Rhodopseudomonas sp. BAL398: one gene and its partner. The protein of the gene in region 2 interacts with the protein of the main gene of each other region in a pairwise test. Links are inferred from orthologs where the notes say so. Each region holds a gene or a part of one and is shown on either strand. Other genes may lie near its edges.

Region 1 (4,887 bases), 3.2 Mb from region 2 along the record:
GTCACCGGCATCACCCTGTCGCAAGAGCAATTGCAGGCCTCGAATGCCCGCGCCGCCGAAAAGGGCCTGAACAGCGGGTCGGCGCAATTTCTGCTGCAGGACTACCGCGACATCCCCGGCCCGTTCGACCGCATCGTCTCGGTCGGGATGTTCGAGCATGTCGGCATCGCCCATTACGACACCTATTTCAAGCGCTGCGCCGAGCTGCTCGACGACGACGGCGTGATGCTTCTGCACGCGATCGGCCGCTCCGAAGGCCCCGGCATCACCAATCCGTGGATCGGAAAATACATCTTCCCCGGTGGCTATCTGCCGGCGCTGTCCGAGGTGCTGCCGGCGATCGAGCGGGCCGGACTGCTGGTATGCGACATCGAAATTCTACGGCTGCATTATGCCGAGACGCTGAAGGCTTGGCGCGAGCGCTTCCTGGCACGGGAAGAGGAAGCCGAAAAACTCTACGACGCGCGGTTCGTCAGAATGTGGGAGTTTTATCTCGCCTGCTCCGAAATGGCATTCCGCAAACAAAACACCATGGTGTTCCAGATTCAGATCAGCAAACGCCAGGGCGTGGTGCCGATCACCCGCGATTACATCATGCGCGAGGAAGCGCGGCTGCGCGGGATCGAGCGCGGCCAGCGACCACGACTGCAAATGGCGGGCGAGTGAGCAAGACCTGAGCCGGCGCGGCGTGAACCCGCTGCTCGACCGAACCGGCGAGATGCGTCCGCGCGGCCATCAGGACCGCGGGATCGCAGGGCGTCGTCCTGATATCGGCGCGCGCGACCCATTCCAACGAATCGATCAGCCGGCGTAGCCACGCGCATTCCTCGCCGGCTCCGGAACGCCAATTCGGTTGCTGAATGTGCCGCGCCATTATACGCTCCGTTGTGTCTCTGACCCCACTTCTATGGCACCCCTGCGTTCCCGCAGCGTTAGCGGGACTATCGGTTTTTTATGTGATTTTGCTCACGGTGCCACCTGGGCATCAGACGTAAACGCATTTCCTGACCAAGAGGTCCATTCCTCGCCCAGACATTTTTAACCAAGAGATTCATCGCAATGACCAAGAGATTCGTCGCCCTCACCGAGAGATCCACCAAATCCCTGGACCAGATCCGGAAGGATTTTGCCATCGATTACGCGCTGATCGCGGTCGGTTTCGCCTCCTGCCTGCTCGGTCTGATATTTCTGCTGCTGATCTGACTGGATCGGCCGGTTCGGCGTTGGTCTGCGCTGCGCCCGCGCAGGTTCACCCCGGTCCGGAGCGCGTTGCGGCCGAGGAGCGCCGGCGATTCGCCCGAAACTTGGTCAAGGCAATTGCGTCCGCTCGCACAGGTTTAACCCTTTGGATTGTGTGAATCGGGCATAAGGAGGGTTCGCGCTTTCGCCTCTGCGCGCAGAGGTGCTTAGTCGCGCCCGCAACCGCCATATCCAGAGAACAAGCACGCTCCATGGTCGCCTCCGATTCCAACGTTCTCAAGCTCTCCCCCGATCCGGGAACTCCGGCCTACCGGACGGCCCCGCACAATATCGAGGCCGAACAGAGCGTGCTCGGCGCCATTCTGGTCAATAATGACGCGTTTTACCGGGTCTCCGACTTTCTCGAGCCGCGGCATTTCTTCGAGCCGATCCACCAGACCATCTTCGAGACCGCCTCCAGCATCATCCGCGCCGGCAAGGTCGCGACCCCGGTCACGCTGAAGACTTTCGTCGCCGCCGACACCGATCTGGGCGGCATGACGGTCGGGCAATATCTGGCCCGCCTCGCCGCCGAAGCCACCACCATCATCAACGCCCATGATTACGGCCGCACCATCTACGAGCTGGCGCTGCGCCGCGACCTGATCGGGATCGGCACCGACATGGTCAATGTCGCCTTCGACGCCCCGGTCGATTTCGCGCCCAAGGCCCAGATCGAGGACGCCGAGCGCAGGCTCTATGAGCTCGCCGAATCCGGACGCTATGACGGCGGTTTCCAGCGCTTTTCCCAGGCGCTCACCATCGCGGTCGACATGGCGGCCAAGGCGTTCCAGCGAGACGGCAAGCTGTCGGGCGTCGCCACCGGGCTGCGCGACCTCGACGACAAGATGGGCGGGCTGCAATCGTCCGATCTGATCATCGTGGCTGGCCGCCCCGGCATGGGCAAGACCGCGCTCGCCACCAACATCGCCTATAACGTCGCCCGGGCGCATCGCGCCGAGCTGCAGGCCGACGGCACCAGCAAGACCGTCAATGGCGGCATCGTCGGCTTCTTCTCCTGCGAAATGTCGGCCGAACAGCTCGCCACCCGTATTCTCGCCGAGCAGACCGAGATCGCCTCCTCGAAGATCCGGCGCGGCGGCATTTCGGAGTCCGATTTCGACAAGATCCGGGATTATTCGATCGAGCTGCAATCGCTGCCGCTCTATGTCGACGAAACCGGCGGCTTGTCGATCTCGCAGCTGACCGCGCGGGCGCGGCGGCTGAAGCGGCAGAAGGGTCTCGACCTGATCATCGTCGACTATATCCAGCTGCTGCAGGGCTCCGGCAAACGCTCCGACAACCGCGTCCAGGAAGTCACCGAAATCACCACCAGCCTGAAGGCGCTGGCCAAGGAGCTCAACGTTCCGGTGATCGGACTGTCGCAGCTGTCGCGTCAGGTCGAAAGCCGCGACGACAAGCGTCCGCAATTGTCGGATCTGCGCGAATCCGGATCGATCGAGCAGGACGCCGACGTGGTGATGTTCGTCTACCGCGAGGAATACTATCTGCAGAACAAAGAGCCGCGGATCGGCACGCCGGAATACGAAAAATGGCAGCTCGACATGTCGCTGGTGCACGGCAAGGCCGAAGTCATCATCGGCAAGCAGCGTCACGGTCCGACCGGCACGGTCGAATTGCAGTTCGAGGGCCAGTTCACCCGCTTCAGCGATCTGGCGCAGGACAGCCATCTCCCCGCGCCGCACGACTGATACCGCGGCACGGTTGAACGCCCCGCTGCCCCCGCGTAAAGTGCAGCATGAACATCGTCTATGACGCGAAATCGATAGCGGCTGATGCCGCGGTGTCTGCCGAGGCCGACCAGGCCGCGGCGCTGGCCGCCGCCATTGCCACCTCTCCGGGCCTGCTCACCATCGACCTCGACGCCATCGCCGCCAACTGGCGCAAGCTGGAAAAGACCGCGGTTCCGGCCGAATGCGCCGCCGTGGTCAAGGCCAATGCCTATGGCTGCGGCATCGGCCCGGTGACCCGCGCGCTCGCCAATGCCAGCTGCAAGACCTTCTTCGTCGCCACCCTCGACGAGGCCCGCGCGGTGCGGGCGATCAGCTCGTCGGCGGCGGTCTATGTGCTCAGCGGTTTCATGCAGAACAGCGGCGACGCGTTCGCGCAGATCAATTGTCAGCCGGTGATCGGCGACCTCTACGAGCTGGCCGAATGGGACGTGTTCTGCCGCCGCACCGGCTGGAACGGCGGCGCCGCGATCCATATCGACACCGGCATGAGCCGGCTCGGCCTCACCATCACCGAAGCGCAGGGCATCGTGCCGCGCATCAATGCCGGCGATCACGGCATCACATTGGTGTTGAGCCATCTGGCCTGCGCCGACACCGTCAACCACCCGTTGAATGCCAAGCAGGTCGCGAGCTTCCGCGAGATCGCCAGCCTGTTTTCCGGGGTACCGGCCTCGCTCGCCGCCTCCTCCGGAATCTTTCTCGGCTCGCACTTCCATTTCGATGTGGTGCGACCGGGCGTCGCGCTATACGGCGTCAATCCGACGCCGGAGGCCGACAATCCGATGCTGCCGGTGGTCGATCTCAAGGCCAAGATCCTGCAGGTCCGCAACGTCGAAAAGGGCGACAGCGTCGGTTATGGGGCGACCTGGACCGCGCGGCGGCCGACCAGGCTGGCGGTGATCGCCACCGGCTATGCCGACGGCTATTTCCGCGCCTGCGGCAGCAGCGACGGCACCCGCGGCGCCGACGTGGTGATCGCCGGCAAACGCTGCCCGGTGGCGGGGCGGATCTCGATGGACCTGCTGGCGGTCGATATCACCGACCTGCCCGCCAACGCCGCGCGCCGTGGCCATCTGGCGACGCTGATCGGCGACGGCATTACCGTCGACGAGCTGGCGCACCATTTCGGCACCATCGGCTATGAGGTGCTGACAAGCCTCGGGCGCCGCTATGCGCGTGTCTATAAGGGCGGCGACGCCGTCGCCGTGACGCCGGCGGAACATCCCGAGGGCGAGACCGCCGCCAGCTAGAGCAGGATGACTTATCTTCGAATCGTCATCCCGCTCTAGCTTCTTGTTTGAGCATGATCTTTTCCGAAAACCGGGATCCATTTTTCGGGATCATGCTCTAATCGTCCGATGAAGCCATCAGGAACGCGGTCAGCGCCGCGCCCAGCGCGAAGTGGAAGGCGACGCCGATCACGAACAGCACCTGAATCGTGCGCGGCGCGACGCTGGCCGCGATCATGTCGGACAGGCCGAAGCCGTTGCGCCACAGCAGCAGCACCGCGAACACCGTGCCCAGCGCCGCGCCCATGGCGAATTGCCCGGCGAGTCGCCGCGCGGTCGCCCTCTCTCTGCGCCGTCGCTGGTCCGACCACATCCTGCGCTGCCCTGCTGGTTCGCCCCTGTGATTATTTCCACAAACCAAGCCCACCGCCAACCGCATCGCTTTGGCGGCGGTACCGCAAAGCCGCCGCGGCGCGACGGTCAGATGCGAAATGCGGAATCACCGCTCCGAGGGTTGCTTGCAGCCGGTGTGCGGTCCATCCTCCGCCGAGTTGCAATGCCAATTTGGTCTGTCTTGGATCCGCGCCCCGCTCGATGGCGCAGGTCCCAACGTGTTGCGTGTCGCTCGCTTCAGAATGGTTTTCGATGTCAGACGATCCGGTGAC
Region 2 (4,604 bases):
CTGCAACAGCTTTTTGCGAGGGCGCAAAACCCCTTGCGGCACAGCACCCGATGGACTCACTGCACGCGCAGCGATGTTTGGAAAATGCAACTGTTACGAATCCGAGGGCGCTATCCACGCCGAGGGTTACCCTGTTCGAATGCTCAGAAAAAAACGCGCGCTGCGAACCACTTATTGGCATAGCGAGGAGCAGCGCTTCGAAAAGCAGACGCGCCAGCCTCAAACGTAAACGATTTATGAATTTATTTTGGGCGGCGGCGGCCAATATGACGGCACCGGCGCGTTTCGAATCTGTGCACAGATTCAAAACCTTGTCGGTTTCCACAAAAACCGTCGCCGGATCGCACGCGGCAAAAGCCGAAATTTGAGCCGCCGCACCAAAATCAATTCCGTTGCGAGACCGAAGGCGTCGTGTATTTCTTAGCTCGTTCGCGACGCCCTCGGCTCTTCAGACCAGCGCGGTTTGAGACTCTGGGGTGGGCATGCAGATCGGCGGCGGTATGCATGTTGGCGACGCTTTCCAAGCGATGGTCGGATTGCAACTCATAGCAATATGGGGCGGGTTGTGCTGTGCCAAATTTCTTCAGCGGGCGTTCTATCGTGAGCGTATCCGAGACGAGAGATAGCATTTGCAATCTGCAAGCCGCATCGCCGGGAGCGTGGCCGCAGGATGAAACAAGCGATCGGCATTCAGGGTGCGACGTGACAAGTTTCAATGCAAAACGCGAACGCATCACGACGGGTTTGACGAAAGCTTGACGCGAATGTTTGCGGCGGGCGGGGGAGTTTTTATGCGCGACATCATCACGACTTCAACTGATCGAACCGGATTGCCGGCGGCGCATTATTTTTTTGCTTCGGCGTGGTCTCCGCCACCCGGGCGAAGTCCGGATCTGCCGTCAGCTGCGCGCTGACCGGCCAAGGCCCTTTCATCAGGTGCTGATCTGTCGCGGCGGCGTTGCGCCGAACGGCCGGTCTGTCTCCGAAGGGCTCGCCAAAGGTCCTGCCGCGACGTGAATCTCCAACGATTCATTCGCCTCGGCCACCCGGAATTTTCTCAGTTTGAAGAGTCGCCTAAGATGACAAATGTTGAACAAGATCGTTGGTCCCGCGTTAAAGGCCGGCTGCGCTCGAGCGTTGGAGAAGACGTCTATTCGAGCTGGTTCGCCCGGATGGATCTGGAGAGCGTGCAGAGCGAGAGCGTGCATCTGTCGGTTCCGACGCGCTTTCTGAAGAGCTGGATCCAGACGCATTACTCCGACAAGGTGCTGACCTGCTGGCAGGCCGAGATGCCGGAGGTTCATCGCATCGATCTGACCGTGCGCACGGCGATGCGCTGCGCCGCGCCCGTCAAGGAAGCCGCGCCAGCCGAGCGGCGCCGCGATGATGGCCGGCCCGCCCCGGAAGTGCGCGCCACCGCGATCGCGCCGGTATCGGCCACGCACGACGCGCTGGGCGGCTCGCCGCTCGACCCGCGACTGACCTTCGGCAGCTTCGTGCTCGGCCGCTCCAACACGCTGGCCCATGCAGCGGCCCGGCAGGTCGCCGAGGGCCGTCGCGGCGATCCGGTGATGTTCAACCCGCTCTACATCCATGCCGGCGTCGGCCTCGGCAAAACCCATCTGCTGCAGGCGGTGACCTGGGCCGGCAATTCCGGCACCGAACGCAAGGTGCTGTATCTGACCGCCGAGAAGTTCATGTACGGCTTCGTCGCCGCGCTGAAGACGCAGACGGCGCTGGCCTTCAAGGAAGCGCTGCGTGGCATCGACGTGCTGGTGATCGACGATCTGCAATTCCTGCAGGGCAAGACCACCCAGGCCGAATTCTGCCACACGCTGAATGCGCTGATCGACGCCGGTCGCCAGGTGGTGATCGCCGCCGATCGGCCGCCATCGGACCTCGAGAGCCTCGACGAGCGGGTGCGCTCGCGGCTGGCCGGCGGCCTGGTCGTCGAGATGGGCTCGCTCGGCGAAGAATTGCGCCTTGGAATTTTGAAATCGCGCGTGCTGGCGGCGCGTGCGCATCACGCCACCTTCGACGTGCCGGCGCCGGTGCTGGATTATCTGGCCCGCACCATCACCCATAATGGCCGCGACCTCGAGGGCGCGATCAACCGGCTGCTGGCGCACAGCAAGCTCAACGCCCAGCCGGTGACGCTGGAAATGGCCGAGCGCGAAGTGCGCGACCTGATCCGGCCGCAGGAGCCGAAACGGATCAAGATCGAGGATATTCAGCGCATCGTGGCCCGGCAGTACAATGTCAGCCGCTCCGACCTGCTGTCGTCGCGCCGCACCGCCAATGTGGTCCGACCGCGTCAGGTCGCGATGTATCTGGCCAAGACGCTGACGCTGCGCTCGCTGCCGGAAATCGGCCGCCGTTTCGGTGGCCGCGATCACACCACGGTCCTGCATGCGGTTCGCAAGATCGAAGGGCTGGTGGCCAAGGACGCCGCTTTGTCCGACGAGGTCGAACTGCTCAAGCGGCAGCTCCAGGAATAGTCTGCCGGAGCCGTCCGGCCGGACATTCTGCCGGGACAGTCCTGTCGGGACAGTCCCGCAATATCGCCAGAAAACCCTGCCGGATGCGCCCTCCAGAGCGGCCATGCCCCTGAAATGCGGGGAAATTCGCTCCCGGCCGGCGCGCCGCACTTGCGTCGGCCCGTCATCCACGCCACTTTGCGAACCCCCGCGGGTTTGAACGAATCCGTAGGGCCTCAATCGCTGCGGCGCCGCTTCCGGCCGCCGGGCATCTTCATCACACGATGTGGATTTGGATCAGGCGGGTTTTGCAATGAAGGTTACCGTCGAACGCGCGCAACTCTTGAAATCGTTGGGCCACGTGCATCGCGTGGTCGAACGTCGCAACACCATACCGATCCTCGGCAACGTCCTGGTGCGCGCCGAGAATGCCCGGCTGTCGCTGAAGGCCACCGACCTCGACCTTGAAGTGACCGAGACGCTGCCCGCCGAAGTCGCGACCGCGGGCTCGACCACGGTTCCCGCTCATATGTTCTACGACATCGTCCGCAAGCTGCCGGACGGATCGCAGATCGTGCTGGAAGCCGACGGTGACCGTTCGGTCCTGGCGATCCGCGCCGGGCGCTCGCGCTTCACGCTGCAGACCCTGCCGGAAAACGATTTCCCGGACCTCGCCGCCGGCGAGATGACGCATTCCTTCGCGCTGGCCGCGGCCGATGTGAAGCGGCTGATCGACCGCACTCAATTCGCGATCTCCACCGAAGAGACCCGCTATTATCTCAACGGCATCTATCTGCACAGCGCCGGCAGTGCCAAGGCCGCGACGCTGCGCGCGGTCGCCACCGACGGCCACCGCCTTGCCCAGATCGATCTGGCGCTGCCGGCGGGCGCCATCGGCATGCCCGGCGTGATCGTGCCGCGCAAGACCGTCGGCGAAGTCCAGCGACTGATCGAGGACGCCGAGGCCGAGGTCGGAATCGAGCTGTCTGCCGGCAAGATCCGCTTCACCATCGGCGACGTGGTGCTGACCTCGAAACTGATCGACGGCACCTTCCCGGATTACGGCCGGGTGATTCCGCAGAACAACGACAAGGAACTGATCGTCGACAAGAAGGATTTCGAGGCCGCGGTCGACCGCGTCTCGACGATTTCGAGCGAACGCGGCCGCGCCGTGAAACTGGCGCTCTCCGCCGGCAAGCTGATCCTGTCGGTGACCAATCCGGATTCCGGCAGCGCCACCGAGGAACTCGAGGTCGAATACGCCTCCGACGCGCTCGATATCGGCTTCAACTCGCGCTATCTGCTCGACATCGCCGCCCAGATCGAGGGCGAAGTCGCGGTGCTGAAACTCGCCGACCCCGGTTCGCCGACGCTGGTGCAGGACAAGGACGCCAAGGGCGCGCTCTACGTGCTGATGCCGATGCGGGTGTAGCCCTGCAATCGATATGTGTCATCGCCCGGCTTGACCGGGCGACCACCACCGGCCGTCATTGCCGGGCTTGACCCGGCAATCCATCTTCTTCGCGATGAGCTATTGGGTCTATATTCTTGCCAGCAAACCGGGCGGCACCCTGTACGTAGGTGTCACCAACGATCTGGTGCGCCGCATCTACGAGCATCGCGAGGGGCTCGCCGAGAGTTTCACCAAACGATACGGGATCAAGATGCTGGTGTATTTCGAGGCGCACGACACCATCGCCGCCGCACTCCAGCGCGAGAAGAACATCAAGCATTGGTCGCGAGAGTGGAAAATCGATCTCATCATTGCCGCCAATCCGGATTGGCGCGATCTCTATGACGAGATTGTCCGCTGACGCGGACGATGGATTGCCGGGTCAAGCCCGGCAATGACGTTCCCTGATTTGCAGCGCGCCCTCATGACCGCCTCCCGCATCCATCGCCTGAGCCTGACGCATTTCCGCAATTATCGTGCGGCGAGCCTGACCACACGTGGCGACATCGTCGTGCTGGTCGGGCCGAACGGCGCCGGCAAGACCAATTGCATCGAGGCGATTTCGTTTCTGTCGCCGGGGCGCGGGCTGCGGCGCGCCACGCTGGACGACGTGGCCGACAATCAGGGCGATGGCTCCTGGGCGGTTGCGGCCGAGATCGAGGGCGCGCTCGGCC

What was found.
Region 1: the proteins of dnaA (region 2) and RBJ75_RS07190 interact in binary tests that used the Escherichia coli proteins (3 or more experiments, as listed by UniProt). The link is inferred for Rhodopseudomonas sp. BAL398 from one-to-one orthologs.

What each region holds. Positions count from the first base shown.
Region 1 is NZ_CP133111.1:1,501,980-1,506,866, forward strand. The notes cover bases 727-3,701. They hold RBJ75_RS07190 (replicative DNA helicase), read left to right. Parts: upstream 727-1,451; coding sequence 1,452-2,951; downstream 2,952-3,701. Other genes in these bases: RBJ75_RS07185 (hypothetical protein), read left to right, coding at 1,060-1,203; alr (alanine racemase), read left to right, coding at 2,999-3,701. Outside these bases: RBJ75_RS07180 (SAM-dependent methyltransferase), read left to right, coding at 1-666; more of alr, read left to right, coding at 3,702-4,243; RBJ75_RS07200 (hypothetical protein), read right to left, coding at 4,341-4,529; RBJ75_RS07205 (sensor histidine kinase), read left to right, coding at 4,868-4,887. UniProt on the Escherichia coli protein: The main replicative DNA helicase, it participates in initiation and elongation during chromosome replication. Travels ahead of the DNA replisome, separating dsDNA into templates for DNA synthesis.
Region 2 is NZ_CP133111.1:4,670,340-4,674,943, reverse strand. The notes cover bases 462-3,288. They hold dnaA (chromosomal replication initiator protein DnaA), read left to right. Parts: upstream 462-1,079; coding sequence 1,080-2,498; downstream 2,499-3,288. Other genes in these bases: dnaN (DNA polymerase III subunit beta), read left to right, coding at 2,791-3,288. Outside these bases: RBJ75_RS22030 (hypothetical protein), read right to left, coding at 1-90; more of dnaN, read left to right, coding at 3,289-3,909; RBJ75_RS22015 (GIY-YIG nuclease family protein), read left to right, coding at 4,004-4,291; DNA replication/repair protein RecF, read left to right, coding at 4,355-4,604. UniProt on the Escherichia coli protein: Plays an essential in the initiation and regulation of chromosomal replication. Binds in an ATP-dependent fashion to the origin of replication (oriC) to initiate formation of the DNA replication initiation complex once per cell cycle.